DNA from 3 places in the Roseateles sp. GW821-FHT09H10 genome. Region 3 is predicted to be linked to each of the others. Evidence: riboswitches for the same ligand, from Rfam matches in the RefSeq annotation. Region 3 holds a riboswitch; each other region holds the start of a gene.
What was found. Region 3 has a riboswitch for glycine ahead of AC07OY_RS18365 (TonB-dependent receptor domain-containing protein). Riboswitches for the same ligand answer to the same signal wherever they lie in the genome.
Positions count from the first base shown of each region.

Region 1: linked by a shared signal. The riboswitch ahead of gcvT (glycine cleavage system aminomethyltransferase GcvT) and the one ahead of AC07OY_RS18365 (TonB-dependent receptor domain-containing protein) in region 3 are both predicted to bind glycine.
Region 2: linked by a shared signal. The riboswitch ahead of AC07OY_RS26130 (hypothetical protein) and the one ahead of AC07OY_RS18365 (TonB-dependent receptor domain-containing protein) in region 3 are both predicted to bind glycine.

Region 1 covers NZ_JBWKOB010000007.1:46,716-56,609, reverse strand. Annotated here, with positions in the region: gene AC07OY_RS26285 (amidohydrolase family protein) at 1-2,976, shown strand, start outside; gene AC07OY_RS26280 (hypothetical protein) at 3,026-3,862, opposite strand; glycine riboswitch at 3,942-4,038, shown strand; glycine riboswitch at 4,058-4,172, shown strand; gene gcvT (glycine cleavage system aminomethyltransferase GcvT) at 4,200-5,312, shown strand; gene gcvH (glycine cleavage system protein GcvH) at 5,331-5,705, shown strand; gene gcvP (aminomethyl-transferring glycine dehydrogenase) at 5,726-8,614, shown strand; gene AC07OY_RS26260 (hypothetical protein) at 8,635-9,129, shown strand; gene AC07OY_RS26255 (L-serine ammonia-lyase) at 9,177-9,894, shown strand, end outside.
Region 2 covers NZ_JBWKOB010000007.1:7,192-17,085, forward strand. Annotated here, with positions in the region: gene aroC (chorismate synthase) at 37-1,140, shown strand; gene AC07OY_RS26115 (outer membrane protein assembly factor BamB family protein) at 1,164-2,729, opposite strand; gene AC07OY_RS26120 (efflux RND transporter periplasmic adaptor subunit) at 3,078-4,241, shown strand; gene AC07OY_RS26125 (efflux RND transporter permease subunit) at 4,252-7,491, shown strand; glycine riboswitch at 7,672-7,780, shown strand; glycine riboswitch at 7,791-7,899, shown strand; gene AC07OY_RS26130 (hypothetical protein) at 8,195-8,926, shown strand; gene AC07OY_RS26135 (C39 family peptidase) at 8,967-9,545, shown strand.
Region 3 covers NZ_JBWKOB010000003.1:596,730-606,623, forward strand. Annotated here, with positions in the region: gene paaZ (phenylacetic acid degradation bifunctional protein PaaZ) at 1-1,966, shown strand, start outside; gene AC07OY_RS18350 (MmcQ/YjbR family DNA-binding protein) at 1,966-2,289, shown strand; gene AC07OY_RS18355 (C40 family peptidase) at 2,286-3,002, opposite strand; gene AC07OY_RS18360 (propionate--CoA ligase) at 3,255-5,147, shown strand; glycine riboswitch at 5,208-5,297, shown strand; glycine riboswitch at 5,306-5,417, shown strand; gene AC07OY_RS18365 (TonB-dependent receptor domain-containing protein) at 5,657-8,485, shown strand; gene AC07OY_RS18370 (M3 family metallopeptidase) at 8,590-9,894, shown strand, end outside.

The sequences.
Region 1 (9,894 bases), on a different contig from region 3:
GCCCGCTTCTCGCCGGATGGCAAGCAGATCGCCTTCCTCAGCGATGCTGGCGGCGGCGACAACGTCTGGGTCATGAATGTCGACGGCAGCGGCAGCCGCGCCGTGACCAAGGAAGACTTCCGCCTGCTGAACAACCCGGCCTGGCATCCGAGCGGCAAATACCTGCTGGCCCGCAAACACTACACCGGCACGCGCAGCGCGGGCTCGGGCGAGATCTGGATGTTCCACGTCGACGGCGACGCGGCCAAGAACAAGGGCGTGCAGCTCAACGAGAAGCCCAACTGGCAAAAGGACCTCGGCGAGCCGGCCATCTCGCCGGACGGCAAATATCTGTACTACTCCCAGGACACGACGCCCGGCCGCGTCTTTGAGTACAACAAGGACAGCAATGGCGAGATCTACAAGATCTTCCGCCAGGACCTGAGCGACGGCTCGGTCGAGGCCTTTGTGCAGGGCCCCGGCGGCGCGGTCCGCCCGACGCCTTCGCCCGATGGCAAATACCTGGCCTTCGTGCGCCGCGTGCGCAACCAGAGCACCCTCTTCCTGAAGGACCTGCAGACCGGCCGTGAGTTCCCCGCCTGGAGTGGCCTGTCGCGCGACCTGCAGGAGATCTGGGCCATGTGGGGCGTCTACCCCAGCTTCGCCTGGATGCCCGGCAGCAAGGAAATCGTCGTCTGGGCCGAGGGCAAGATCTGGCGCGTCGACCCCTTCAAGGGCACGGCCGCCGACATCCCCTTCCATGTGAAGGACACGCGCGAGATGCGCGAGCCCATGCGCTATGCGCAGGTGGTGGCGCCCGACAAATTCGCCGTGCGCCAGCTGCGCGGCGCCCAGGTGTCGCCGGACGGCAAGCGCGTCGTCTACTCGGCCCTGGGCTCGCTGTACATCAAGGATCTGCTGGATGGCGCTCAGGGCACGCCACGCCGGCTGACGAAGCAGGACGAGTCATTCGAGTTTGCGCCCAGCTGGTCGCGCGACGGCAAGAGCCTGGTTTACGCCACCTGGCGCGACGACACCCAGGGCAGCATCCGCCGCCTGGATGTCGCCTCCGGCAAGGAAACCGTCGTCGTCAAGGAGGCCGGCAAATACCTGGAGCCGCGCCTGTCGCCGGACGGCAAGCAGGTCGTCTACCGCAAGGTCAAGGGCGGCGGCCTGACCAGCCCCTGGCATGGCCTGGACACCGGCCTCTACCTGGCCGCGGCCGACGGCACGGGCAAGCCCGAGCGCATCAGCAAGGAAGGCAGCGGCGCGCAGTTCGGTGCGAAGAGCGATGAGCTCTTCTTCACCAAGACCAGCAGCACCAGCGAGGTCGAGTCCCGCTTCTCGCTGACCCGCCTGAACCTGCGCGACCGCAGCGAGACCGAGATCGCGCGCAGCGACGCGGCGGCCGAGTACAGCGTGTCGCCGGACGGCCAGTGGCTGGGCTTCGTCGAGCGCTTCCACGCCTATGTGACGCCGCTGCCGGCCGTGCAGGGCCAGTCCGGCAAGGTCATCACCGTCGGCTCCAAGATGGACGCCCTGCCGGTGCGCCAGCTCGATGTGAACGCGGGCACGGCACTGCATTGGAGCGGCGACAGCAAGAAGCTGCACTTCACGCTGGGCGAGGAGCTCTTCACCGCAAACGCGGAAGGCAAGGACAAGGCCACTGCGCAGAAGATCGGCTTCCAGCAGGCCAGCGACAAGCCCAGCGGCAAGATCGCGCTGACCGGTGCCCGCATCGTCACGATGAAGGGTGACGAGGTCATCGAGGGCGGCACCGTGCTGGTGGACGGCAACCGCATCGTGGCCGTCGGCAAGGACGTCACTGTGCCCGCCGACGCCAAGCGCATCGACGCCGCCGGCAAAACCATCGTGCCCGGCTTCATCGACGCCCACTGGCATGGCGCCATGAACGACTCCGGCCTGATCCCGCAGCAGAGCTGGGTCAACCTGGCCTCGCTCGCCTTTGGCGTGACGACGTTGCACGACCCGTCCAACCTCAGCTCGGCCATCTTCACCCAGGCCGAGATGCAGCGCGCCGGCGTCGTGCTGGGTCCGCGCATCTACTCGACCGGCACCATCCTCTACGGCGCCCGCACGCCCTTCTATTCCAACGTCAACAGCCTGGACGACGCGCTGACCCATCTGAACCGCCAGAAGGCCGAGGGCGCCGTCAGCGTGAAGAGCTACCAGCAGCCGCGCCGCGACCAGCGCCAGCAGGTGCTGGAGGCCGCGCGCCAGACCGGCATGATGGTGGTGCCCGAGGGCGGCTCGCTGTTCCAGCTCAACATGAGCATGATCATCGACGGCCACACGACGGTGGAGCATTCCCTGCCCCTGGCCGATGTGTGGGAGGACGTGAAGCAGCTGTGGAGCCAGAACGCCGTCGGCTACACGCCGACGCTGAACGTCGGCTACGGCGGCCTGGACGGCGAGCACTACTGGTACGCCCGCACCGAAGTCTGGAAGCACCCCCTGCTGAGCCGCTATGTGCCGCGCACGGTGCTGGAGCCGCGCTCGGTGCGCCGCGTGACGGCGCCCGAGGAGGACTTCAACATCATCAAGGTGGCGCGCACGGCGACGGCCCTGTCACGCGCTGGCGTCAACACCTCCATCGGCGCCCACGGCCAGCGCGAAGGCCTGGGCACGCACTGGGAGATGTGGATGTTCGTCATGGGCGGCATGACGCCGCACGAGGCCCTGCGCACCGCCACCATCAACCCGGCGCGCAACTTCGGCTTCGACAAGGATCTGGGCTCGCTGGAACCGGGCAAGCTGGCCGATCTGGTCGTCATCGACGGCAATCCGCTGGCCGACATCCGCCAGACCGACCGCATTGCCCAGGTGATGCAGAACGGCCGCCTGTACGACGCGATGACGATGAACCAGGTCGCCCCCAGCGCCAAGGCCCGCAAGCCGATGTTCTTCGAAGGCGCCGACGGCAAGACCATGCCCATCGACGCCGAGGCGCTGGAGTCCGCCCACCTGGGTGACTGAGTCCGACGCCTGACAAAGGGACCCTCGGCCAGCCAGCCGAGGGGCATGACTAGGCGCGCGTGAAGCGCCGCCGGGCCAGCAGCACGGCGGCGCCGCACAGTGCCATGGCCAGCGTGCCCGGCTCGGGCACGGGTGCCGCCTGCAGGTAGTTGAATCCCGAGCCCGAGGTCAACGTGGCCTGGTTCTGCTGCACGCCGTTGAGCCAGACCGTCATGCCGCCCCAGCGCAGCGTGTGCGACAGGTCGAATGCCGCCGTGGCCAAGGCACCACCGTGGCCATCGTTGGCCGTCTGAGCCACGCCCGTCAGCTCCACGGTGAGGGGCAGCGTGTGGCCGGTCAAGAAGGTGGCCGTGCCGGTCAAAGTGCCCAGCGGGGTGCCGAAGTAGCCATGTTTGGCCAGCGCCGGCGAGTTGTTGTACAGGGTCGCATCACCGCCCAGGTCGTAGGCGCCGCCACCCATGTCCGCCCTCACCTGCCAGGACGCCGAGCCGATGTTGGACGAGCCGACGCTGAGGCTGCCGTCGAACAGCAGCTGGAAGTTCACGGTCACCTGGGTATTGGCCGCCACACCCGGCAGGTCAAGCTTGAAGTCGTCGCGGAAGCTGGCGCGGGCCACGCTGTTCAGGCTGCCCACGGAGGTGCCGTCCACCTTCAGCGTGCCGATCTCGGCATAGGCATGCGCCGTGCCGCTGGAGTTGAAGCCGCCGGTCACCAGGCCACTGCTCAACTCAGCCGACCCGGCCTGAGTCAGCACCGTGTTCAGCGCGCCCGTGCCCCCGGAGAAATTCGGGTTCACGCCCAACTGCACCTGGACATTGGTGACGGCGCCGGCGGGAACCGCCAGAAAGGCGATCGCCAGAGCAAGCGCGGTGCGGATGGGGTGCATGGGCCGTCTCCTCATAAATGATGGCTGCGAGTCTGCCCCTAGCTGCTTGGCCGGACAGCCCCCTAGATGTGAATAGAATCCTCACTCGTCAGGAGAGCGCCCCGTTGATGTTGGGGGCCGCCGAAGGCGCAGGGCCCACAGCTCGAACGCTCAGGCAAAAGGACTGACAAAACGCCACCGGTGGCAGACACTGGGGCGTTCCTCACTGGAGAGAGGCCAGCCCTTGAGCTGGTCCACCGAAGGGGCAAGCTTGGCGCGGACTGCACACCGCCTTGTCAATCTCTCAGGTACCCCGGACAGCGAGGACATCCAAACCCGAATTCCGTCGGAGCTCTTGATGTCCTCTTTGCTGCAAACGCCTCTTCACGCCCTCCACGTCGAACTCGGCGCCAAGATGGTGCCCTTCGCCGGCTACGACATGCCGGTGCAATACCCCGCCGGCGTGATGGCCGAGCACAAGCACACCCGCGCCGCTGCCGGCCTGTTCGACGTGTCCCACATGGGCCAGGTGCGCCTCGTCGGCGCTGATGCCGCCGCCGCGCTGGAGACCCTGGTGCCGGTCGACATCGTCGACCTGGGCGTCTTCAAGCAGCGCTACGCCCTGTTCACCAATGAGCAAGGCGGCCTGCTGGACGACCTGATGGTCTGCAAGCGGCCCGACGACCTGTTCGTGGTGGTGAACGCCGGTTGCAAGGAGCAGGACATTGCTCACATGCAAAAGCACATCGGCAGCCGCTGCGAGGTCATTCCCGTGCCCGAACGCGCGCTGCTGGCCCTGCAAGGCCCGCAGGCCGTCGACGTGCTGAGCCGCCTCAACCCCGAGGTCGCCAAGCTGACCTTCATGACCGGCGGCTTCTTCAACCTCGACGGCATTGACACCTTCCTGACCCGCTCCGGCTACACCGGCGAGGACGGCTACGAGATCTCCGTCCACCAGGACGACGCTGTGGCCCTGGCCCGCAAGCTGCTGAGCCATGCCGAGGTCAAGCCGATTGGCCTGGGCGCGCGCGACTCGCTGCGCCTGGAAGCCGGCCTGTGCCTGTATGGCCACGACATCAACGAAACGACCACACCGGTCGAAGCCGCCATCACCTGGGCCATCCAGAAAGTGCGCCGCGCCGGTGGCGCCCGTGCTGGCGGCTACCCAGGCGCGGCGGTCATCGACGAGCAACTCGCCAACGGTGCCGCGCGCAAGCGCGTCGGCCTGGTCGGCAAGGAGCGCATGCCTGTGCGCGAGGGCGCCAAGATCGTGACCGCCGACGGCAGCGAGATCGGCACCGTCACCAGCGGCACCCTCGGCCCCACGGTCAACCAGCCGGTGGCCCTGGCCTATCTCGACAAGGCCCACACGGCCGTCGGCACCGAAGTCTTCGCCGTTGTGCGCGACAAGCGCACGCCGATGATCGTCTCTTCCACCCCCTTCACCCCCAACCGCTACTACCGCGGCTAATCCACGGAGCCTTCAACGATGAGCATCAAGTACACCCCCGACCACGAATGGCTTGACGTGCATGGCGATGGCACGGCCACCGTCGGCATCACCGTCCACGCGCAGGACGCACTGGGCGACGTGGTCTTCGTGGACCTGCCCGAAGTCGGCAAGACCTATGCCGAGAAGGAAGTCGCCGGCGTCGTCGAGTCCGTCAAGGCCGCCGCCGACGTCTACATGCCCGTGGACGGCGAGATCGTCGAAGTGAATGAAGCCCTGCGCGACGACCCGGCCCTGGCCAACTCCGACCCGCTGAAGGCTGGCTGGTTCTTCAAGGTCAAGCTGAGCAACCCCGCCCAGCTCGACGCGCTGATGGACTCGACCGCCTACGACGCCCTGCTCAAGACTCTGTAATTCCTCGAAGTAGACCTGCCATGCCGACGCCGCTCTCCCAACTCGAAGACGCCTCCGAATTCCACGCCCGCCACATCGGGCCGGATGCCGTCGATGAATCCCTGATGTGCGCCGCCGTCGGCGTGGCCAGCCGCACCGCGTTGATCGACGCGGTCGTGCCCAAGTCCATCCGCCGCAGTGCGGGCATGAAGCTGCCCGCGCCCATCACCGAGGCGGGCGCGCTGGCCGAGCTCAAGCTCATCGCCGGCAAGAACAAGGTCTACAAGAGCTTCATTGGCCAGGGCTACTACGGCGTGCACACGCCGGGCGTCATCCTGCGCAACATCCTCGAGAACCCCGCCTGGTACACGGCCTACACGCCCTACCAGGCCGAGATCTCGCAGGGCCGCATGGAAGCCATCCTGAACTTCCAGACCATGGTGACCGACCTCACCGGCATGGACATCGCCAACGGCTCCATGCTGGACGAGGCCACCTCGGCCGCCGAAGCCGTCACGCTGGCCAAGCGCGGCGTGAAGAGCAAGAGCAACACGCTGATCGTCGCCGGCGACGTGCACCCGCAGACCATCGAAGTGATCCAGACGCGCTGCGCGCCGCTGGGCATCGAAGTGAAGGTGGGCATGGCGCCCGCGCTGATGGCCGAGAACGACTATTTCGCCGTCGTCTGCCAGTACCCCAGCACCACCGGCCTCATCCATGACCTGAAGGCCTTCGCCGACCAGGCGCACGCCAAGCAGGCCGCCTTCATCGTCTGCACCGACCTGCTCGCGCTGACCCTGCTGGTCTCACCGGGCGAATTCGGCGCCGACATCGTGGCCGGCAACAGCCAGCGCTTCGGCATGCCCATGGGCGCCGGCGGCCCGCACGCCGCCTTCCTGGCCTGCAAGGATGCGTTCAAGCGCTCGCTGCCGGGCCGCCTCGTCGGCGTGTCCAAGGACGCGCAAGGCCATCCCGCCATGCGCCTGGCCCTGCAGACCCGCGAGCAGCACATCCGCCGCGAGAAGGCCACCTCCAACATCTGCACGGCGCAGGTGCTGCCGGCGGTCGTGGCCAGCATGTACGCCGTCTACCACGGCCCCCAAGGCCTCAAGCGCATCGCCGAACGCGTGGCCAGCTACACGGCCATCCTGCATGCCGGCCTGACCCGCATGGGCCTCAAGGTCGTCACGCCGCATGTGTTCGACACGCTGCTGGTCGAGTGCGAGCCCGGCGCCGTCATGGGCAAGGCCGTGGCAGCGCAAGCCAATCTGCGCAAGATCAGCGAGAAGCATGTCGGCATCGCGCTGGACGAGACCACCTCGCGCGCCGATGTCGAAGCGATCTGGAGCTGGTTTGCTCCGGCCGGCGCCACGGTGCCCACGGTGACGGAGTTCGCTGCCGGCGTGGAAAGCCTGATCCCGTCGCAACTGCGCCGCACGAGCGCCTACCTGACCCACCCGGTCTTCAACACCCATCACAGCGAAACCGAGATGCTGCGCTATATCCGCAGCCTGTCGGACAAGGACCTGGCCCTGGACCGCAGCATGATTCCGCTGGGCTCCTGCACCATGAAGCTCAACGCCACGGCCGAGATGATCCCCATCACCTGGCCGGAGTTCGCGGGCGTGCACCCCTTCGCGCCCCAGGACCAGTTGGCCGGCTACACCGAGCTGGACACGCTGCTGCAGAACTGGCTGACCGAGTGCACCGGCTATGCCGGCATCAGCCTGCAGCCCAATGCCGGCTCGCAGGGCGAGTACGCCGGCCTGCTGGCCATCAAGGCCTGGCATGAGTCGCGCGGCGAAGCCAAGCGCACTGTCTGCCTGATCCCTGAATCGGCCCACGGCACCAACCCGGCTTCGGCCCAGATGGTGGGCATGCAGGTCGTCGTCACCAAGTGCGACAAGGAAGGCAATATCGACTTGGTCGACCTGAAGGCCAAGTGCGAGCAGCACGCCGACAAGCTGGCCGCCATCATGATCACCTACCCCTCCACGTACGGCGTGTTCGACACGCACGTGAAGGAGATCTGCCAGATGGTGAAGAGCCACGGCGGCCGCGTCTATGTGGACGGCGCCAACATGAATGCGCTGGTCGGCATCGCCGCCCCGGGCGAGTTCGGCGGCGACGTGTCCCACCTGAACCTGCACAAGACCTTCTGCATCCCGCACGGCGGTGGCGGCCCGGGCGTCGGCCCCGTCTGCGTGGTGGACGACCTCGTGCCCTTCCTGCCGGCGCACCGCACCGCGGGCCTGGGCAAGGAAACCAACATCGGCGCCGTGTCCGCTGCGCCTCTGGGCAATGCCGCCGTGCTGCCCATCTCCTGGATGTATATCCGCATGATGGGCGCCGAGGGCCTGAAGAAGGCCACCGAAGTGGCCATCCTGTCCGCCAACTACGTGGCGGCCCGCCTGAGCGACCACTACGACATCCACTTCTCCGGCGGCATCGACGGCGTCAAGGGCGGCGGCGTCGCCCACGAGTGCATCCTGGACCTGCGCCCGCTGAAGGACACGTCCGGCGTCAGCGCCGAAGACGTCGCCAAGCGCCTGATCGACTACGGCTTCCACGCGCCGACGTTGAGCTTCCCGGTCGCCGGCACGCTGATGGTCGAGCCGACCGAGAGCGAGTCCCGCGCCGAACTGGACCGCTTCATCGACGCGATGATCCAGATCCGCCAGGAGATCGCCGACGTCGAGTCCGGCAAGGCCTCGCGCGAGGACAACCCGCTCGTCAATGCGCCGCACACCTCCATGGTCGTCAGCGCCACCGAGTGGACCCACAGCTACAGCCGCGAGGCCGCTGCCTTCCCGCTGCCTTCGCTGCGCCGCCAGAAATACTGGTCGCCGGTGGGCCGTGTGGACAACGTCTACGGCGACCGCAACCTGTTCTGCAGCTGCGTGCCGCTCGCCGAGTACGACGAGGCCTGAGCGGCCGGACGCACCGCGCGATGCTTGCAGTCCAGGTCGTTGAGATTCTGTGGACCAAGGCGACGCGCGGTGCGCCTCGCGCGCTCGAGCGCGTGTCTTTGCCTCGCGCCTTTCCCATCGATGGCCCGCCTGCATGCTTTCTGCTGCAGCGCTATCAACTGGCAGAGTGGCAGGACTTCGAGCCTGTATTGCTGAAGACGGAGCCAAGTGATCAGGTACCACGCTGCGAAGGCGTTCTCAGCATCGCAGGTGCCGCCGAACACGCGTTTACGCTCGGAATTCTGGGAACGCCAGACGGTGGCCGGCCGAGGCGCACCGCATTGCTGCATGCGGTGAAGCTGTTGCCCAAGCAAGCCGCGCGTCTGACGGTCAATGCCAGGCACGCCAACTACTCCGGGCAGTACTACTCGGAGACGATCTACAACGTTGCTTTGGACGGCGACGCCGTTCCACCGGATCGCTTTCTTCGTGGGCAACCCGACCACGAGATCGACCTCAAAGCCCACCTGTTTTGACCCGAGGCGCGTAGCCACGAGCTGCGCCGCTCCCAATAGGAAACGACATGGCCGTCTCAGTCTTCGACCTCTTCAAGATCGGCATCGGCCCGAGCAGCTCGCACACGGTCGGCCCGATGCGCGCCGCGCGGCTGTTCGGCCTGCGGCTGCAGCACGACGGCCTGCTCGACAAGGTGGCCCGCGTGCAGGTCATCCTGTACGGGTCCCTCGGCGCCACCGGCAAGGGCCACGGCAGCGACAAGGCGGTGCTGCTGGGCCTGGCAGGCCATGAGCCGGACACGGTGGATGTCGAAGCGATCCCCGCGCTCTTGGACGTGATCCGCGCCGGTGACCTCAATCTGGTCGGTCAGCACAAGGTGGCCTTCGACGAGGCCAAAGATCTCGTCTTCAAGCGCCGCGAAACCCTGCCCTTCCACGCCAACGGCATGCGCTGCATCGCTTTTGAAGCCGAAGGCAACGAGATCGCGAATCGCGTCTATTACTCGGTTGGCGGCGGCTTCATCGTCAGCGACGAAGTGGCGGCCGACGGCAGCAAGCAGAAGGTCATCGCGCCCGATGTGACCGTGCTGCCCTACCCCTTCAAGTCCGGCGACGAGCTGCTGCTGCAGACCAAGCGCCACGGCCTCTCCATCGCCGAGCTGATGCGCCGCAACGAGTGCCACTGGCGCAGCGAGGCCGAGATCGATGCCGGCCTGATGAAGATCTGGGACGTCATGCAGGCCTGCGTCACGCGCGGCTGCAAGACCGAAGGCATCCTGCCCGGCG
Region 2 (9,894 bases), on a different contig from region 3:
GCTTTTGCTTGTGCGGGCACCTAAAATTGCCGGCATATGTCAGGCAGCACCTTCGGCGAACTCTTCCGCGTCACCAACTTCGGCGAAAGCCACGGGCCGGCCATCGGCTGCGTCATCGATGGCTGCCCGCCGGGCCTGACCCTCAGCGAGGCCGACATCCAGCCCGAGCTGGACCGCCGCCGCCCCGGCACCAGCCGCCACGTCACCCAGCGCAACGAGCCCGACGCGGTCAAGATCCTGTCCGGTGTCTACGAAGGTGTCACCACCGGCACGCCCATCTGCCTGCTGATCGAGAACACCGACCAGCGCAGCAAGGACTACGGCAACATCCTTGACACCTTTCGCCCGGGCCACGCCGACTACACCTACTGGCGCAAATACGGCGTGCGTGACCCGCGCGGGGGTGGCCGTTCCTCGGCCCGGCTGACGGCGCCCATGGTCGGCGCCGGTGCGGTGGCCCGCAAATGGCTGCGCGAGGCCTATGGCACCGAGTTCCGTGGCTGCATGACCCAGCTGGGCGAGATCGAGATTCCTTTTGAAGGTTGGCAGCATGTGGGCGAGAACCCCTTCTTCGCCGCCAACGCCAGCAAGATCGCGGCGCTCGAGGCCTACATGGACGCCCTGCGCAAGGCCGGCGACTCGGTCGGCGCGCGCATCCGCGTCGAAGCCACCGGCGTGCCGGTCGGCCTGGGCGAGCCGCTGTTCGACAAGCTGGACGCCGATATCGCCTACGCCATGATGGGCATCAATGCCGTCAAGGGCGTCGAGATCGGCGCCGGCTTCGCCGTCGTCGCCCAGAAGGGCAGCGAGCATGGCGACGAGCTGACGCCGCTGGGCTTTGCCAGCAACAACTCCGGCGGCATGCTGGGTGGCATCTCCACCGGCCAGGACATCGTCGCCAGCATCGCGATCAAGCCCACCAGCTCCATCCGCAGCCCCAAGGCCAGCATCGACCGGGCCGGCAACCCGTCCACGGTGGAAACCTTCGGCCGCCACGACCCCTGTGTCGGCATCCGCGCCACGCCCATCGCCGAGGCCATGCTGGCCCTGGTGCTGATGGACCATGCGCTGCGCCACCGGGCCCAATGCGGCGACGTCAAGCTGCCGCTGGACCCCATCCCGGGGCATCGGCCCGACTGAGTCGCAAAGCGGCGAGTCTTTGATCAGTGCAGGTTGATGGCAGCCAAGCCATCTCTTCCGCTGATGTACAAGACCCCATTTGGCGAAACAGCCACCGCCCCAGTAAAGCGATCTCGCCAGACCTCTTGTCGGGTGTTGAGGTCAACTGCGACCGTGCCATCTACGACCGAGAAAAATGCGTGATGGCCGACAACCAGCAGGTATGGCGCGAATGTGCTTTGCCCGTTGGACCATTTCCACAGCAAGGCGCCGTCCTTGGCTGATCTTGCCTGCAGGCCGTCCTGCGTTCGGATGTAGACCATGTCCTTGACCACCACAGGACTGCCAAGAATATTGGCGTCGCTGACGCTCCAAGCGATCGATTTCGTCTTTCGATCTATCTTGGTCAGATAGCCAGCACGCACGGCGCTTGGATTTGCTTCCTTGCACACGTACACCGCATCACTGTTGTCCAGCACAACGGCCGTGTAGTACGCCATGCCGCCAGTCTGGCCCGCTGCGGCACCGAGCATCACCTCTGACAACTTCGCGCCTGTGTCAGCTTCATGTTCGACGACTGAAGCGAGGGTCAATGCGACGACCTTGCCGTTCATGACCGCGGGGGCGCCGAACCTCAAATAGCCATCTCCGGAACGCCAGGCTTCAATGCCAGTCGCCGCATCTACTTTGCTGGTCCGATAGCCGCGCCCGTCGTTTGAATAGACGCTGCTGCCTTCCACGATGGGTGTCATGAAAGCCGGATCCCCGTCTGCCGGTTTGGCAACCAAGGTTCGTCCGTCATTGGCGTCCACGGTGAACAGTTTCGTGCCTGCCGCGCTATTGGCAAAGTAGAAGAGCTTCCCTGCCACGAGGGCTGGGGAGCCGACTTGGTGGGTGTTCGAGGAGAAACTATTTGTCCAGCGAGTCTGGCCGCTGCTCTCATCGATGCAGGCCAATGATTTCTCGAGTGGCACAAACGAATCCAGACCGCAAACCAGTCCGCGATCTGCGACCACTTGGTCGAATCCTTTGCTAGAGCGGAAACGACGAATGAATTGCGAGGGGTCGAGTGTCGCCTCGACATAGCCGTTGCGCGCTGAATTGCCCTGAAACGTGGACCATCCAACAGCACCGCTCAGGGAAGCCAAGGGCGTCAGATTGATGTTGCTGCGAATCGTGATGCTATAGGGAACTTTCCATGGGGAGCCCGGGTAAGGATTGCTACAAACTTGCGGGTTGTCGCGGCACACACGCACTTCCAGATTGCCGGTGTAGGTGCCCGGCCGAAGTTCAGCGGCAATGGCCAAATTGGCGGTGTAGGATAAATCGCCGTTACTAAAAATATCGCTGTAGGGAGAAAATACTCCCGTGGTATCAATAACCGCCACCCGGATTGACTCAGTGATAATTTTGCTTGAGGTTGCCTTGATCGAAACCCTGGCGCCTTCCATCTCGTAGGCCTTGATACTTACTGCCGAGGGTGAAAACTGAAGCCAAGATTGCTCCGGAGTTGGGGCATTGCCGCCGCTCTCACCACCACCACCACCACCGCAAGCCGACAAAGCGGCAAGCAGGGCGACTGTCGAAATCGACCTTGAAACATGCTTCATGGATGAGCCCTCCCACGGCTCTGTACGGATAGCTACGCCCTACGCAGGCTGTCGCTGCGTTTTCGTGGGCGGCATTGTCAGCTACCGCTTGTGCTGACTGGCTGAGACGATGATGGCCATGTCATGCCCGAAGGCCGACGCGGCCGACCGCCCTTTTGCGATGGAAGTGGCGGGCGTGGCCAGGGGTGGCGCCTTCATGTCTGCAGTTCGTCCGCTTTCCCGCCGGCCTGATCGCCGGCCGGTGCAGCTCAGCCCACGCAAACGGCGTTTCGTCACAAGGCCGCTGCGCCCCGGCGCTCTCATTTCTAGACTGCAAAGGTCTGTATCAGAGAGCGTACTGGGGGAGCCATGCGGAAGTCTTTCAAGTTGGGTGGCATTGCAGCGGTCGTGCTGCTGGTGGGTGGTGCCGGCGTGGCCGTCATGGCCAGCAAGGGTGACGGCCCCAAGAAGCCGGGTGAAGAAAAGGCCAAACCGGCCCTGGAATTCGTCGCCAGCGAAGTCGTCAAGCCGACGCTGGCCGCCATGCCGGCCCAGATCGAGTTCAGCGGTCCGCTGGTAGCGCCGGGCACGGCCATGGTCCGCGCCAAGTCCAACGGCACCCTGCTCAACCTCGCCGTCGGCGAAGGCAGCCGCGTGAAGGCGGGCCAGGCTCTCGGCCAGGTCGACCTGGAAGAGCTGCGCTATCGCATTGCCGAGCGCGGCGCCAGCGTCGAGGCCATGCGGGCCCAGATGGAGCAGGCCGAGCGCAGCTACAAGGCCAACGAAGGCCTGGCCGCCAAGAATTTCATCGCCCAGACGGCCCTGGACAACTCCAAGGCCGCCTACGAATCCGCCCGCGCCAACTGGAACGCCGCCAAGGCCCAGCTGGACACCAGCCAGGTGACGATGCGCCAGGCCGCCCTGGTGGCGCCCATCAACGGCGTCGTCTCCAAGCGCCATGTGGTGCCCGGCGAGAAGGTGGCCGCGGAGCAGCAGATCCTGACCATCGTCGACCTCGCCAGGCTGGAACTGGCCGGACTGGTCGGCACGCATGAGGTCAGCCGCCTGAAGCCCGGCATGACGGTGCAGGTCAAGGTCGAAGGCGTGGACGAGCCCGTCGAAGCCAAGATCGATCGCATCGCCCCGAGTGCCGAGCCCGGCACGCGCTCCATCGGCGTGACCCTGGTGCTGAACAACGCCAAGGAGCTCTACCGCGCCGGCCAGTACGCCGTCGCCAAGGTGGTGCTGCAGGACGACACCCAGCGCCTGACCGTGCCCATCGCCGCCATCAGCCGCAATGCCGGCCAGGAACAGGTCTGGATGATCGAGAACGGCGCCCTGGTGCGCCGCATCGTGACCACCGGCCGCAGCGACGCCCGCGAAGGCCGCGTGGAGGTGCTGAACGGCCTCAAGCCCGAAGCCCAGGTGCTGGCCGCGCGCTTCGACAATCTGCGCGAGGGTGACAAGGCCAATATCGTCGTCGCCAAGGCCAAGGTGGCCAGTTCGGCCGCGTCGGCTGCCGCCGTTCAATAAGGGGCCAGCCATGTGGATGACCCGCGTTTCCATCCAGAACCCGGTCTTCGCGACCATGGTGATGGTGGCCCTGTGCGTGCTGGGCCTGTTTTCCTATTCCAAGCTGGGCGTCGAGCAGATGCCCGACATCTCGCTGCCGGGCGCCTGGATCGATGTGCGCTACCCCGGCGCCTCTCCCGAGGCCGTCGAGCGTGAAGTCGCCAAGCCGCTGGAAGAGGCGCTGAACACGATTGCGGGCGTCGACCGCATCCAGTCGCGCAGCTTCGAGGGCCGCGTGCAGGCCAGCGTCGAGTTCACGCTGAACACCGACATGAGCCGCGCCATGCAGGACCTGCGCGACCGCGTGGCCGCCGCCCAGTCGGCCTTCCCGCGCGACGTGAAGCCGCCGACGGTGCAGCGCTTCCAGGCCGACAACGCCCAGCCCGTCGTCGTCATGGCCCTGCTGAGCCAGACCCGCGGCGCCCGCGAGCTGTCCATGATGGCCGACCTCACGGTCGCCAAGCGCCTGGGCCGCGTCGAAGGCGTGGCCAAGGTCGATGTGGGTGGCATGACGACGCGTGAAGTGCGCATCGACCTCGACCCCATGCGCCTGCGCGCCTACAGCGTGACGCCGGCCGAGATCGCCAAGGCCCTGGCCGAGGCGAACGCCGACCAGCCGGTGGGCCTGCTGTCCGACTCGACCGCCGACGCCATCCTGCGCGTCGAGGGCCGCGTCAAGGACCCCAAGGCCTTCGGCAACATGATCGTCGCCCGCCGCGGCAGCCTGGCGCTGACGCTGAACGACCTCGGCACCTTGGTGGAGCGCGAGCGCGAGCAGGACAGCATCGCCCGCATCAACGGCCAGCCGGCCGTCAGCTTCAACATCTTCAAGCAGCAGGACGCCAACATCGTCAAGACCGGCGAGGCCGTCAAGGAGGCGATGGAGGAGCTGCGCAAGGTGCTGCCCAAGGACGTCGAGCTGCGCCTGATCTACGCCAACTCCGACTTCGTCAAGGGCTCGCTGACCGGCCTCAAGCACACGCTGATCGAAGGCGCGCTGCTGACGGTGGCCATCGTCTTCCTGTTCCTGCACAGCTGGCGCTCGACCATCATCACGGGCCTGACCCTGCCCATCGCCGTCATCTCCAGCTTCATCGCCGTGCAGGCCTTCGGCTTCACGCTGAACTTCATGACGATGATGGCGCTGAGCCTGTGCATCGGCCTCTTGATCGACGACGCCATCGTCGTGCGCGAGAACATCGTGCGCCACGTGGCCATGGGCAAGGATCACCGCACGGCGTCGTTTGACGGCACCAACGAGATCGGCCTGGCCGTCATGGCGACGACCTTCGCCATCTGCGCGGTGTTCGTGCCCGTTGCCTTCATGGGCGGCATCATCGGCAAGTTCTTCTACCCCTTCGGCATCACCGTCGCGGTGGCGGTGATGGTCAGCCTCTTCGTCAGCTTCACGCTGGACCCGATGCTGTCCTCGGTCTGGCATGACCCGAACAACGAGCGCGTCAAGCGCATCCCCGTCATCGGCCATGCCATCCGCGCCACCGACTGGTGCATGGACCGCCTGCACAGCACCTACGAGCGCCTGATCGACTGGGCCTTCTCCGGCCGCCGCTACCGCGTCTTCGTGCCGCCGATCCCGGCCTATGGCCGGCCCTTCGATGCCGACGGCAAGCGCAACAAGGCCGCCAAGCGCGTGCTGCGCTTCGCGACGCTGACGCCGCGCGGCCTGGTCATGTGGGGCGCCTTCGCCAGCTTCGTCGCCGCACTGGCCCTGGCACCCATGGTGGGCAGCGAGTTCGTGCCCGAGACGGACAACGGCTTCACCCAGGTCAACCTGCGCATGCCGGTGGCCTCCAGCATCGAGCGCGGCAGCGCCAAGGTCGCGCAGATCGAGGAGATCCTCAAGAACTACCCCGAGATCAAGACCGTCTCGACGGTGGTCGGCAGCACCGGCGAAGGCCTGTCCACGGGCCGCAACCAGGCCGCGCTGAACATCTCCCTGACCGATCGCAGCGAGCGCAAGCGCACGCAGAAGGAAGTCGAGGATGCCATCCGCGCCGACATCGCCAAGATCCCCGGCATCGAGGTCAGCGTCGGCTTCAACCGCCCGATCTGGATCACCATCCTCGGCAGCGACCCCGAGGTGCTGACCCAGGCCGCCACCGACCTGGTCGAGAAGATCAAGAAGATCCCCGGTGCCGTCGACGTCGACACGACCGTCAAGCCCGGCCTGCCCGCGTTTGCCGTGCGCCTGAAGGACTCGGCCATCCGCGAGCTCGGCCTGACCGCGCCGCAGATCGCCTCGTCGCTGCGCGCCTATGTGAACGGCGAGATCGCCACCTACTGGACGACGCCCGACGGCAACCAGGTCGAGGTGTTGCTGCGCCTGCCGCGCGACCAGCGCGAGCGCATCGAGCAGATGGCCAAGCTGCCTGTGGCCTTCTCCAGCACGGGTGCGCCCATCACGCTGGACCAGGTCGCCACCATCGAGCCGGTGTTCAACCCCGAGGTGATCCGCCGCGAGAACCTGCAGCGCCGCGAGGCCGTGTTCGCCGGCGTCCAGGGCCGCCCGGGCGGCGACGTCAACGCCGATGTGCAGAAGCTGATCAAGAACACCCAGCTGCCTCCGGGCACCAGCTTCAAGGTGGACGGCGCCGGCAAGCAGCAGGCCGAGGCCTTCAACGGCCTGCTGGCGGCCATGGCCCTGGCAGCGATCTTCATCTACATCGTGCTGGCCAGCCAGTTCGGCAGCTTCCTGCAGCCCCTCGCCATCATGGTCAGCCTGCCGCTGGCGCTGATCGGCGTCATGCTGGCCCTGCTGCTGTGGCGCTCGACGCTGAACGTGTTCTCGATGATCGGCCTGGTCATGCTGATGGGCCTGGTCACCAAGAACGCCATCCTGCTGGTGGACTTCGCCAACCATGCCCGCAAGGCCGGCGCCACGGTGGCCGAGGCCCTGCGCCAGGCCGGCCTGATCCGCATGCGTCCCATCATCATGACGACGGCCGCGATGATCTTCGGCATGCTGCCCATGGCCATCGCGCTGAACGACGGCGGCGAGATCCAGGCGCCGATGGGCCGCGCCATCATCGGCGGCGTCATCACGTCGACGCTGCTGACGCTGGTGGTCGTGCCGGTGCTCTACAGCTATCTGGTGCGCGACAAGAAGCCCGTGACCAAGGCTGTGGAGCAGGGCGGCTCGACGCTGCCGCTGCACGGCATGCCCGGCGCGATGCCGGCGGACAAGGAATAAGACAGATCTCCCTCGAGCGCGCTCCAGCGCCCCGGGCCGACCACGCAAGTGGTCGGCCCTTTTTACTTGCGCGTGCCGGCCATGCAAGTGGCCGGCCCTTTTTCATTGGCGTCAACCGCGGCAAAGCCCTGTGCGAGTAAACCAGGATGCGGTGCCGAATGGCGGCCTCCTAGCATCCGCCTCGACATCCCAGGAGAGCGCGTTCAGCCCGGTTCACACAATGAACCCCTGAGCGCCGCCGAAGGCGCAACCTCCCATGCACGCTCAGGCCCCGAACTGGTTTGTCACAGGAGCCGACACTGGAGAGCGGGACGGCGCGGATCAACACCGCGAACGCCCCCACCGAAGGAGCAAATGCCGCAGGCGCACACCACGCCGGGGCACGAATCTCTCAGGTACCAAGGACAGCGGGAGCGGCGCGGAACCCTGGCGAGGCCTTTGGCCTTGCCGAGGGGTTTTCGTGGTCGTTCAACAGCCGCTGGAGTCGCTGACTCACTGACACCACCCACTCACACCCCGCTGCCGTCGTGACGGGTCCGGCGCACTCGCGCCAGGTCGCCACACGCCCCTCACCGAAGCCGTTCAAGTCGACATCACCCGTCGACGTCGCGGCGTCGGCGCCGAGATCTCTGCCGCCACGAAGAACCGTGGCGCCGCGAGAGGCCCGGCTCTTCTTCGAACCCACGAAACGGAGACCCTGGATATGCGAACTGATCGAGATTCGACCCTGCGACTGCGCAGAGGTATGGCCCTGCTGCTGTCGGCACTGGCCCTCGTGGCCGCGCCGATGGCCCAGGCACAGAGTGCTGCCGTGGCGCGCATCAAGGCGCCCGACCACAGCGACCGTGCCGGCGCCCAGGCCGCCGCCGAGCAGGGCCTGGCCGACTATGTCCAGCGCAAGCAGCAGCAGGGCGGCGCCGGTGCCACGGCCTTCGATCTCGTGCGTGCCGGCGATCTGGCCAGCACGCGCATCGCTGGCGGCTTCGAGGTGCACACCATCGCGCCGCAGGACGTCGTCGCGGCCCGCAGCGAGTTGCGCCATATGGTGCAGGCCAGCGGCATCTGGCGCTTCTTCGTCAAGGTGGGCGCCAAGCCTGTCGGCCTGGTCACCGTGCAGCGCATGGACGGGCGCTGGCAGGCCGTGTCCTTCGGCGGCGCGGGGCTGGCCCAGGAACTGTCCGAGCTGATGGCCGAACACGCCGACGTGGGTGCCGAGCGCCAGCGCTTCATCCGCGTGCACCAGGCGCAGACCGACCTGCTGGAAGTCGTCTCGCCCAGCGACCTGCAGGCGCGCTATGCGCCGCTGGCTTCGGCCCGCGCGGCGCTGTCGTCCGACGTGACCGCCAAGGCCACGGCGCCCAAGCTGCTCGACACCTATGAGCTGCTGGAGCCGCTGCGCAATGCCGTCAAGCGCAACAGCAATGGCCAGAACTGAAGCCGTGATGCCCAAGCACTTCAAAGGAACAGGAGCCCCCATGTCCTTGCAACTGAAGCAGGTCTTCGCCGGCCTCGCCATTGCCCTCGCGCTGCCGCTGGCCCAGGCGCAATACCGCCAGCTCAACGTGCCCACCACCATCCAGGAGCACAGCCAGTGGTGCTGGTCCAGCTCCAGCAAGGCGGTCATCGGCTTCTACAAGGCCGCACCGTCCCAATGCAGCATCGTCAACTGGGCCTTCGGCATCAACTACGCCTGCGGCAACGGCAGCTTCAACTGGAACAGCTACGCCAACCAGCCCAATGCGCTGTATGGCAGCGGCGGCAGCGTGCAGAACATCCTGTCCAACTGGGGCGTGCCGACCTATGCCTACACCTACGCCTCGTCGTGGAATTCCATCGTCAGCGACATCAACGCCAACAAGCCCTTCGTCATCCGCTTCGGCTGGACCAGCGGTGGCGGCCACATCATGGTCGGCACCGGCTATGAGGTCTGGAATGGCTACAGCTACGTCACCTACATGAACCCGTGGCCGGGCGAGGGCAATTCGGAGGACCTCTACAACTGGATGGTGTCCGCCAACGACCACAAGTGGACGCATACCTTGCGCGTTCGTTGACCCCTCGCCCAGTCTTGCCCGCTGAACGCGAGGCAAGCCCGGTCGGTCTTGCAGACCGCGCTGCGGCAGATGCCGCAGCTCTTCGTCAGGCACAGGCCGTCCACCGGACGCCCTGTGTCCGGCCTCAGCCCCCGAGGGGACGGCGATGCTTGCCGGATCGACCGGCACGCACATCGCCCGACGGGCCGGCTAGGGAGCGGCCCGGCGCTCGGCCCGAAAGGCGTATGCCATGAACCACTGATTTGATCTGACCTTATTTCATCGTTGCAGGAGAGTGCCGGGCCGCGAGGTGCCGGCCGCCGAAGGCGCAGCCTCCCATAACCGCTCAGGCCCCCGTACTGCAACGACC
Region 3 (9,894 bases):
CGGCCGCGTCATCGCCCACACCCACGAGGAAGGGCTGGATTTCGCCGAGAGCCTGGCCTATGCGCGCGGCACGGCGCTGCCGGGCCTGCTGCGCACCCACTTCCAGGACCGCGCCCGCGTGCTGAAGGCGCTGGCCGCCTATCTGATGGAGCGCAAGGAAGAGCTGTATGCGATCAGCGCCCACACGGGTGCGACGCGCAGCGACTCCTGGATCGACATCGAGGGTGGCATCGGCACCTTGTTCGCCTATGCCTCCATCGGCGGCAAGGACCTGCCCAGCAGCAATGTGCTGCATGAAGGCCCGACCATGCGCCTGGGCGCCAACAACCACTTCATCGGCAGCCATGTGATGGTGCCCAAGCGGGGCGTGGCGCTGCACATCAACGCCTTCAACTTCCCGATGTGGGGCATGTTGGAGAAGTTCGCGCCCAGCTTCCTGGCCGGCATGCCTTGCCTGGTCAAGCCGGCCACGGCCACCAGCTATGTTGCCGAAGCCTGCGTGCGCCTCATCGTCGATTCCGGCTTGGTGCCGGCCGGTGCGCTGCAACTCATCATCGGCGGCACGGGCGACCTCTTCGAGCGCCTCGATGAAGCCGACGTGGTCACCTTCACCGGCAGCGCCGACACCGCGCTGATGCTGAAGGCCCACCCGAATCTGCTGAAGAAGAGCATTCCCTTCAACGCCGAGGCCGACAGCCTGAACTGCGCCATCCTCGCGCCGGACGTGACGCCGGACGACCCGGAGTTCGACCTCTTCATCAAGGAAGTGGCCCGCGAGACGACGGCCAAGGCCGGCCAGAAGTGCACGGCCATCCGCCGCACCATCGTGCCGGCCAAGCTCGTCGATGCCGTTGCAACGGCATTGAAGGCGCGGCTGAGCAAGACGGTGGTGGGCGACCCCGCCGTCGAAGGCGTGCGCATGGGCGCCCTGGCCAGCAAGGCCCAGCAGTCCGACGTGGCTGAGCGCGTGGCCCAGCTGGCCAAGAACTGCGAGCTGCTGCTGTCTGAACGCGACGGCTTCGCGCCCAAGGGCGAGGGCGTGTCCGACGGTGCCTTCTTCGCACCGACGCTGCTGCTGGCGCGCGATTCGGCGGCCAGTGACGCCCATCACCTCGAAGCCTTCGGCCCGGTGACGACGCTGCTGCCCTATGGCGACTATGAGGAGGCCCTGCACCTGGCGACGCTGGGCCGCGGCAGCCTCGTCGGCACCGTCTGCACCAAGACGCCGGCCCTGGCCGCGCAAGCCGTGCCGACGTTTGCGGCCTGGCATGGGCGCATGCTGATCCTGGACCGCGAGGCCGCGCTGGAGAACACCGGCCATGGCTCGCCGCTCCCGAAGCTCAAGCACGGCGGCCCCGGCCGCGCCGGTGGTGGCGAGGAACTGGGCGGCCTGCGCGCGGTGAAGCACTATCTGCAGCGCTGCGCCGTGCAGGGTTCGCCGACGATGATCTCGGCCGTCACCGGCGAGTACCAGCGCGGCGGCACCGTCACCGAAAGCGACATCCATCCCTTCCGCCGCTACTTCGAGGACGTGGAAGTGGGCATGAGCCTGCTGACGCACCGCCGCACGGTGGGCGAGGCCGACATCGTCGCCTTCGGTGGCCTGTCGGGCGACTATTTCTATATGCACTTCGACGAAGTGGCGGCCAAGGAATCGCCGTTCGGTCAGCGCATCGCCCACGGCTATTTCGTGCTGTCCGCGGCGGCTGGGTTGTTTGTCAGCCCCGCGCCGGGCCCGGTGCTGGCGAACTACGGCCTGGAGAACCTGCGCTTCGTGACGCCGGTCGCCATCGGCGACACCATCCAGGCGCGCCTGACCGCCAAGCGCAAGATCGACCGCCCGCCGCGCGACGACCAGCCGGCACAAGGCGTCATCGGCTGGGACGTGGCCGTCACCAACCAGCGCGGCGAACTCTGCGCGAGCTACGAGATCCTGACGCTGGTGGCCAAAAGAATCGCCGGCTGATGGACGCCGCCAAGGCCCGCGAACTCGCGCTGGCCTTGGCGGGCGCCGTCGAGAAGCCGCACCACGAGCTGACGTCCTTCCGCCTGCCCGGTGCCAAGGGCAGGATCTTCGCGACGATGACGCCCGACGGCGCCGAGCTGCGTGTCTTCATCAAGGATGAGGCGGCTCGCGACGCGTGGATCGCTCGCGAGACCGGTGTGGTCGAGCCGCTGTTCTGGGGCGCCAGGCGCTGCGGCGTGAAGCTGCTGCTGGCGAAGGCCAGGCCGGCCTGGGTCGGGGAGTTGCTCGCGCAGTCCTGGCGCGAGAACGGCGCCGTGAATTAACGCGCGGCCGGGATCTCTGCCGCGGTCTTCAGGTCGGCGCGGCGCGCGCCCGTGAAGCGCTTGGACCAGTAGGAGTCGCGCATGTCCTCGACGCGCACGGCGCTACCGGTGCGCGGGGCATGGATGAACTTGCCTTCGCCGACATAGATGCCGACATGGCTGAAGGTGCGCTTCATGGTGTTGAAGAACACCAGGTCACCGGGCTTGAGTTCGTCGCGGCGGATGGAAAGCAGGGCGCCGTCCTTGGCCTGTTCGTCGGCGCGGCGCGGCAGCACCAGGCCCACGCTCATCTCGAAGATGTGGCGGGTGAAGCCGCTGCAGTCGAAACCGTTCTCGACCGAGTTGCCCCCGCGCGTGTAGCGCACGCCGAGGAAGTTCATGGCCGACAGCACGAGGTCGGAGGCCGTGTCGCGCACGCTGGCCAGCAGGCGAGATGACCCGCCTTGCTCGGCGCTGGCCATCAGGCCGCGCTCGCTGAGGAAGCGGCTGACGGCATCCTGGGCCGTGGCGGCTTTGGGGGCTGCAGCGGGCTGGGCCGCGACCTTCTCGGAGGCCGCCTGCTGTTGCTGCAGGCTCTGGCCATAGGCCCCGGCCATCGTGCCCGGTGGCGGCGTCACCGTCGCGGCCTGGGCCACACCCTGCGCCTGCGCGGCAGCGCAACCGAGGGCCAGCAGGCCAGCGGCAGCAATGCGATTCAGCAGGGCAGAAGACACCAGGGGCATTCGGGAGAAGAAACCGGGAACCAGGGGCGGACCGCAGGCGGTCGCGATAGCGGAGAGGGACAGCGGCGCGGAGGTTATGAGGGCACCCCGGCACCGTCAATCGATGCGGACGTAAAGCGCGCGATTTTCAGGGCAAACCCCGGCTCGCCCAACGGCGAACTTCGTAAAAACCCTGAAATTCATCACGCCAACTTGTTGCGAAAGGTCAGACTGACGTCAGTGCCCGCGCTTCACACTCGCCGCATGACCAAGTCCTATGCCGAATTCCACAGCCAGTCGCTGACGGCGCGCGATGCCTTCTGGGCCGAGCAGGCCAGGCGCATTGACTGGCAGACGCCGCCGCAGCAGATCTGCGATGCCAGCCAGCCGCCGTTCGCGCGCTGGTTTGTCGGCGGCACGACCAATCTCTGCCACAACGCCGTGGACCGCCATGCGGCCACGCGGCCCGGCGACCGTGCGCTGATCTGGGTGTCCACCGAAGTCGGCCAGGAGAAGGTCTACAGCTTTGCCACCCTGCAGGTCGAGGTCGAAGCCATGGCCGCCATGTTCGTGGCCCAGGGCGTAGGCCCCGGTGACCGAGTGCTGATCTATATGCCGATGATTCCGGAGGCCGCCTTCGCCATGTTGGCCTGTGCGCGCATCGGGGCCATCCATTCGGTGGTGTTCGGCGGCTTTGCATCGGTCAGCCTGGCCAGCCGCATCGAGGACGCCAGCCCAAAGCTCATCGTCAGCGCCGACGCCGGCAGCCGCGCCGGCAAGCGCATCGCCTACAAGCCGCTGCTGGACGAAGCCCTCACGCTGTCCACGCACAAGCCCGCCAGCGTGCTGATGGTGGACCGCGGCCTCGTGCCCTTCGAGCGTGTCGCCGGGCGCGACCTGGACTATGCCGAACTGCGCCGCCGCCATGCCGGTGCCCGCGTGCCCTGCGCCTGGCTGGAGTCCAACACGCCGAGCTACACGCTGTACACCAGCGGCACGACGGGGAAGCCGAAGGGCGTGCAGCGCGATGTCGGCGGCTATGCGGTGGCGCTCGCGGCCAGCATGGACTGGATCTTTGGCGGCAAGGCCGGTGAGACCTATTTCTCCACCAGCGACATCGGCTGGGTCGTCGGCCACAGCTATATCGTCTACGGCCCGCTGATCGCCGGCATGGCGACGCTGATGTACGAGGGCACGCCGGTCAACCCCGACGCGGCAGTGCTGTGGAGCCTGGTCGAGAAGTACCGGGTCACGGTGATGTTCAGCGCGCCGACCGCCGTGCGCGTGTTGAAGAAGCATGACGCGGCTCTGTTGAAGCGCCATGACCTGTCGTCCCTGCGCGCGCTCTTTCTCGCCGGCGAGCCGCTGGATGAGCCGACGGCGCGCTGGATCGCCGAGGGCCTGGGCGTGCCCATCATCGACAACTACTGGCAGACCGAGACCGGCTGGCCGCTGCTGACGGTGGCCCATCACATCCCCGGCGTCGAGGCCGTGCCGACGCGCTTCGGTTCGCCCGGCGTGCCGATGTATGGCTATGACGTGAAGCTGCTGGACGAGAACACCGGTGCGACGCTGGAAGGCGCGGACCAGAAGGGCGTGCTCGTCATCGAGCATCCCCTGCCGCCCGGCGCGCTGCAGACGGTCTGGGGCGATGACCAGCGCTTCATCAACACCTACTGGGGCAGCGTGCCCGGACGTCAGGTCTATTCGACCTTCGACTGGGCCACGCGCGACGCCGACGGCTACACCTTCATCCTCGGCCGCACCGACGACGTCATCAACGTGGCCGGCCACAGGCTGGGCACTCGAGAAATAGAGGAATGCATCTCGGGCCACAAGGCCATCGCCGAGGTCGCCGTTGTCGGCGTGGCGGATCAGCTCAAGGGCCAGGTCGCCATCGCCTTTGCCGTGCTGCGCGACGCGGGCCAGGCCTCGCCCGCGCTGGAAGGCGAGGTCATGAAGCATGTCGACAGCCAGCTGGGTGCGGTGGCGCGGCCGGCGCGCGTGCACTTCGTGACCCTGCTGCCCAAGACGCGCTCGGGCAAGCTGCTGCGCCGCGCGCTGCAGGCGGTGGCGGAAGGGCGCGACCCGGGCGACCTGACGACGCTGGACGACCCCAGTGCCTTGGCCCAGGTGAAGGCCTTGTTGCAAAGCTAGGGCCTACCCGATTCGCGTAAACCAGGGCGGCGGCAGGGGATGGCGCTGCCTATCGTGCACGCCGACATCCCAGGAGAGCGCGGTCTTTGCTGATCGCCGCCGAAGGCGCAACCTCCCATGCACGCTCAGGCCCAACACTGGTTTGTCACAGGAGCCGACGCTGGAGAGCGGGGCGGCGTGAGCTGACAAGGCCACGCACGCCCCCACCGAAGGAGCAAGCGCCGCGGGGCCATCCCGGGGGCGTGAATCTCTCAGGTACCAGGGACAGCGGGAGCGGCGCGAAACAGTGAAGGGGCAGCCACCCCTCGCCGTTTCGTGGTCGTTCAACCACTGCGCCGGAGAGCCTGCCATGTCGTGCTGCCGCAAGGCATTGCACCCCCTTTGCTGATCGCTGTTGCCACGGGCTGAGCGCGCCGTCGCGCCCGGCCATCCCCCCTTTTTTGCCATCCGGCGCTGCATTCGCGGCCGCGTCGTGGAGTCGTTCGCCCTTTTTTCCTGCAGGAGTTCGCATGCAACCCAATGCCCTGAAGCCGCTGGCCGCCGCCCTCGCCCTGGCCGGCCTCATCCCCCTGAGCGCGAGCGCCCAGGCGCCCCGGCCCACCGAACAGATCGAGCGCGTCGAAGTCATCGGCAGCCGCATCAAGCGCATCAACATCGACGACGAGACGGCGTCGCCGATCACGCTGCTCACTCGCGACGAGATCCAGCGTTCCGGCGTGGCCACCACGCGCGATCTACTGGAAACGCTGCCGGGCTTCAACAACAACTCGCTGTCCGACCTCAACGGCGGCAACTCCTTCGGCAATGGCGGTTCGGGCGCCAGCATGCGCAACCTGGGCAAGCAGTCCACGCTGGTGCTGCTGAACTCGCGCCGCATCGCCGCCTATCCGCTGGCCGACTACAACGAGGTGTTCTCCAACCTCGACTCGCTGCCGGTGGATGCCATCGAGCGCATCGAGGTGCTCAAGAGCGGCGGCTCGGCGCTGTACGGCTCCGACGCCGTGGCCGGCGTCATCAACATCGTCACGCGCAGCAGCTTCCAGGGGCTGACCGTCAGCGCCAACACCCAGCGCTCGCTGAAGGCCAAGCAGTTCAAGGATCAGGCCGCTGCCATCACGGCCGGCGTGGGCAACTTCGATCGCGACGGCTACAACATCCTCGCCAACGTCGACTACTACCACCGGGGCGACTTCTTCTGGCGCGACGTGCTGCAACACAGCAACCCCGCCTACAAGGAGTTCTCGCCGGGCTTCGACACGCCGTCCAGCTACAGCTACCCCGGCAACATCATCGGCCAGGGCCCGATAGCCGGCTGCAAGCTGTTCAATGCGTCCAACACCCTGTGCATGTACGACCGCTACGACCGCTTCTCGGTGCAGCCGTCGGCCGATCGCGTCAGCGGCATCGTCTCGGCCAAGCTGAAGCTGTCCGAGCATTTGCAGGGCTTCTCCGAGCTGCTTTATTCGAACACCAAGAACACCTACCAGGCGGCGCACAACTACTACGGCTGGGGCCTGGGCAGCGTCGTCTGGGGCGACCCCAACACCAACGCGGCCCGCAACTTCTACTACCGCGGCCTGCCGGCCCAGCATCCGCTGAACCACACCGGCGAGGAGGTCGAGTTCCGCTACCGCTTCATGGATGACGGCCAGGCCAACCATGTCCAGACCGACCAGTACCGCCTGCTGGCCGGCGTGAAGGGCGACTGGAACGGCTGGGACTGGGAGACCGCCGCCGGCGTGATGGGCGGCAGGACCGTCCAGCGCCAGCGTGGCCTGATCAGCGACAGCGGCTTCAAGGAAGTCATCGGCGACTACAACAAGGACGTGCTGGACGCCGACTTCTTCAACAAGCCCAACGGCTACAAGATCGGCCAGGCCAACAGCGCCGCCGTGCTGGACAAGCTCTTCCCCTCCATCGGCTATGACGCCAAGGTCACCCAGACCTTCCTCGATGGCAAGGTGTCGGGCGAATATGGCCGCCTGCCCGGCGGGGCGATCAATCTCGCGGCCGGCTTCGAGCTGCGCCACGAGCGCATGAAGATCGCGCCGGACGCCCTGTCCGGCTCGGGCGACATCGTCGGCCTGGGCACCGTTCGCGCCGATGCCGGCCGCAGCTTCAGCGCCCTGTTCGTCGAGGCTGACCTGCCCGTCACCCGGCAGCTGAACGCCCAGCTCGCCGGCCGCCTCGACAAGTTCCCGGGCTTTGCCGCCCACTTCTCGCCCAAGCTGGCGCTGCGTGCCCAGTTGATGCCCGAGTTCATGCTGCGTGGTTCGGTGGAAGGGGGATTTCGCGCGCCCAACCTGACCGAAAGCGCCACGTCGAGCAAATCGGCCTTCGACAACGGCGTCAGCGACCCCAAGCGCTGCGACGCCGCCAGCGCGCTGATCCGCGACCTGATCGCCCAGGCCAATGCCTTGCCCGACAGCGACCCCAACAAGACCCTGCTGCAGGCCCGCGCCGACAACATCGACGAATGCCGCCGCGGCGTGGCCAGCGTGGTGCGCAACAACCCCGGCCTCAAACCCGAGACCTCGCGCATCGTCAACCTGGGCCTGGCCTTCCAGCCCTTCAAGGCCTTCAGCACGACGCTGGACTACTACGCCGTGACCCGCACCAACGAGATCGGCACCAAGGGCACGGCCGATCTGCTCGGCGCCGAGGCCCAGCAGCCCGCCGGCACCATCGTGCGCGCCCCCAACTTCAACAACGACCCGACCTTTGTCAATGCGGCCGAGGTGGCCAAGTACAAGCCGCTGGCGGGCCGGTTGAGCCTGGTCAGCGGACAGTTCGAGAACCTCGCCAAGACCCAGACCAGCGGCATCGACTGGAGCATGAACGGCCAGTTCAGCAACCCGCTGGGCCGGCTGGGCCTGAGCTTCGACTCGACCTATCTGCTGAGCTACAAGCAGTACAGCACCTCCGACCTGCGCTATGGTGACAACCTGGCCGGGCGCTGGGGCTATGCACGCTTCAACTTCAAGCTGCGCGCCAGCCAGGAGTGGGGCGCCTGGACGCACACCCTGTCCTATTTCTGGTCGTCCAGCACCACGCTGACGCGCGACTACTACGACACCAGCTGGAGCGTCGAGGACTGCACGACCAACAAGAATCTGTCCGCGGACCAGTGCAAGCTGGCCGCCTACAACCGGCTCGACTACAACCTCGCCTGGCGCCCGATGAAGGCGCTGACGCTGAGCGCCAACCTGCGCAACCTGACGGGCCGGCGCCCGCCCATCGACTACCGCAACTTCGGCCAGGGCGGCATCATTCCCGACAACCGCGAGGACGTGATGGGCCGCATGCTGCGCCTGGCCGCGGAGTACCGCTTCTTCTGAGCCCGCGCCACCGGACGCCATGCCGCGCGTGCCCGCGCGCGGCATGGCGAATGGCTGGGGCCGCCGCGCAGGCCAGAATCGCGCCCTTCCCACAAGGAGACGACATGAAACCCGTCCTGACCGCCCTGGCCGCGCTGGCACTGACTGCCGTTGCCGCCCAGGCGCAACCCAAGCTGCCCGCCCCCAATTTCCCCACCTTCGGCTCCGTGGCCGATGTGCAGACCCGCTGCGACAGCGGCCTCAAGGGCGCCCAGCAGCGCGTCGCCGCGCTGGAGAAGCGCAAGGTCGATGGCGGCTGGCTGGCGGCCTATGACGACCTGGTGGTCTATCTCGAGGACCACCAGGGCCCCAACGACTTCGTCCTCAACGTCCATGCCGACAAGGCCATCCGCGACGCCGCCCAGGCCTGCTCGCTGCGCTGGGCCGACTTCGGCTCCAGCCTGGGCCAGAACGAGAAGGTCTACCGCGCGCTGCAGAAGGCGCCCAGGAAGGACGGCATCGACGCCGAATTCGTGCGCCTGGCCTCGGGCCAGTTCGAGGACAGCGGCGTGGCCCTGCCCGGACCCAAGCGCGAACGCGCCAAGCAGATCCTGGACAAGCTGACCGAGCTGGACCAGCAGTTCAACAAGAACATCCGCGACGCCGGCACCCGCGTCGCCTTCACCGAGGCCGAGCTCAAGGGCGTGCCCACCAGCGTCTGGGAGAAGGCCAAGCGCGACGAGCAGGGCCGCATCCTGCTGGGCGTCGACTACCCGAGCTATGTGCCCGTCATGCGCTCGGCCGAGAGCGGCGAGGCGCGCCAGCGCATGTGGTTGGCCAAGACCAATGAAGGTGGCCAGGCCAACCTCGACCTGCTGGCCCAGATCGTCACGCTGCGCGGCGAGTACGCCAAGCTGTTCGGCTTCGACAACTTCGTTGACTTCAACCTGCGCCGCAAGATGGCCAAGGATGGCGCCACGGCGACGCGCTTCCTCGACTCGGTGACCGGCGCCGTCAACGCCCGCGAGAAGACCGAGCTGCAGGAGCTGCGCGCCGACAAGGCCAAGCACCTGGGCACGCCGCTGGAGAAGACCCAGGTCGAGCGCTGGGACGCCACCTTCTACGGCGAACGCGTCAAGCGCGAGAAGTTCAGCGTCGACCAGAACGCCTTCCGCCCTTATTTCCCGCCCCAGGCCAGCCTGGAGTTCTCGATGCGCATCATCGAGAAGCTGATGGGCGTGAAGTACACGCGCATCACCAACAAGCTCTGGCATGACGAGGCCCAGACCTATGTCGTCAGCGACGCGGCCTCGGGCAAGGCCATCGCGCAGATGTATGTGGACCTCTACCCGCGCGACGGCAAGTACAACCATGCCGCCGTCTGGCCGCTGAGCGGCAGCGCCACCCGCATCGCCCGCACGCCCGTCGCC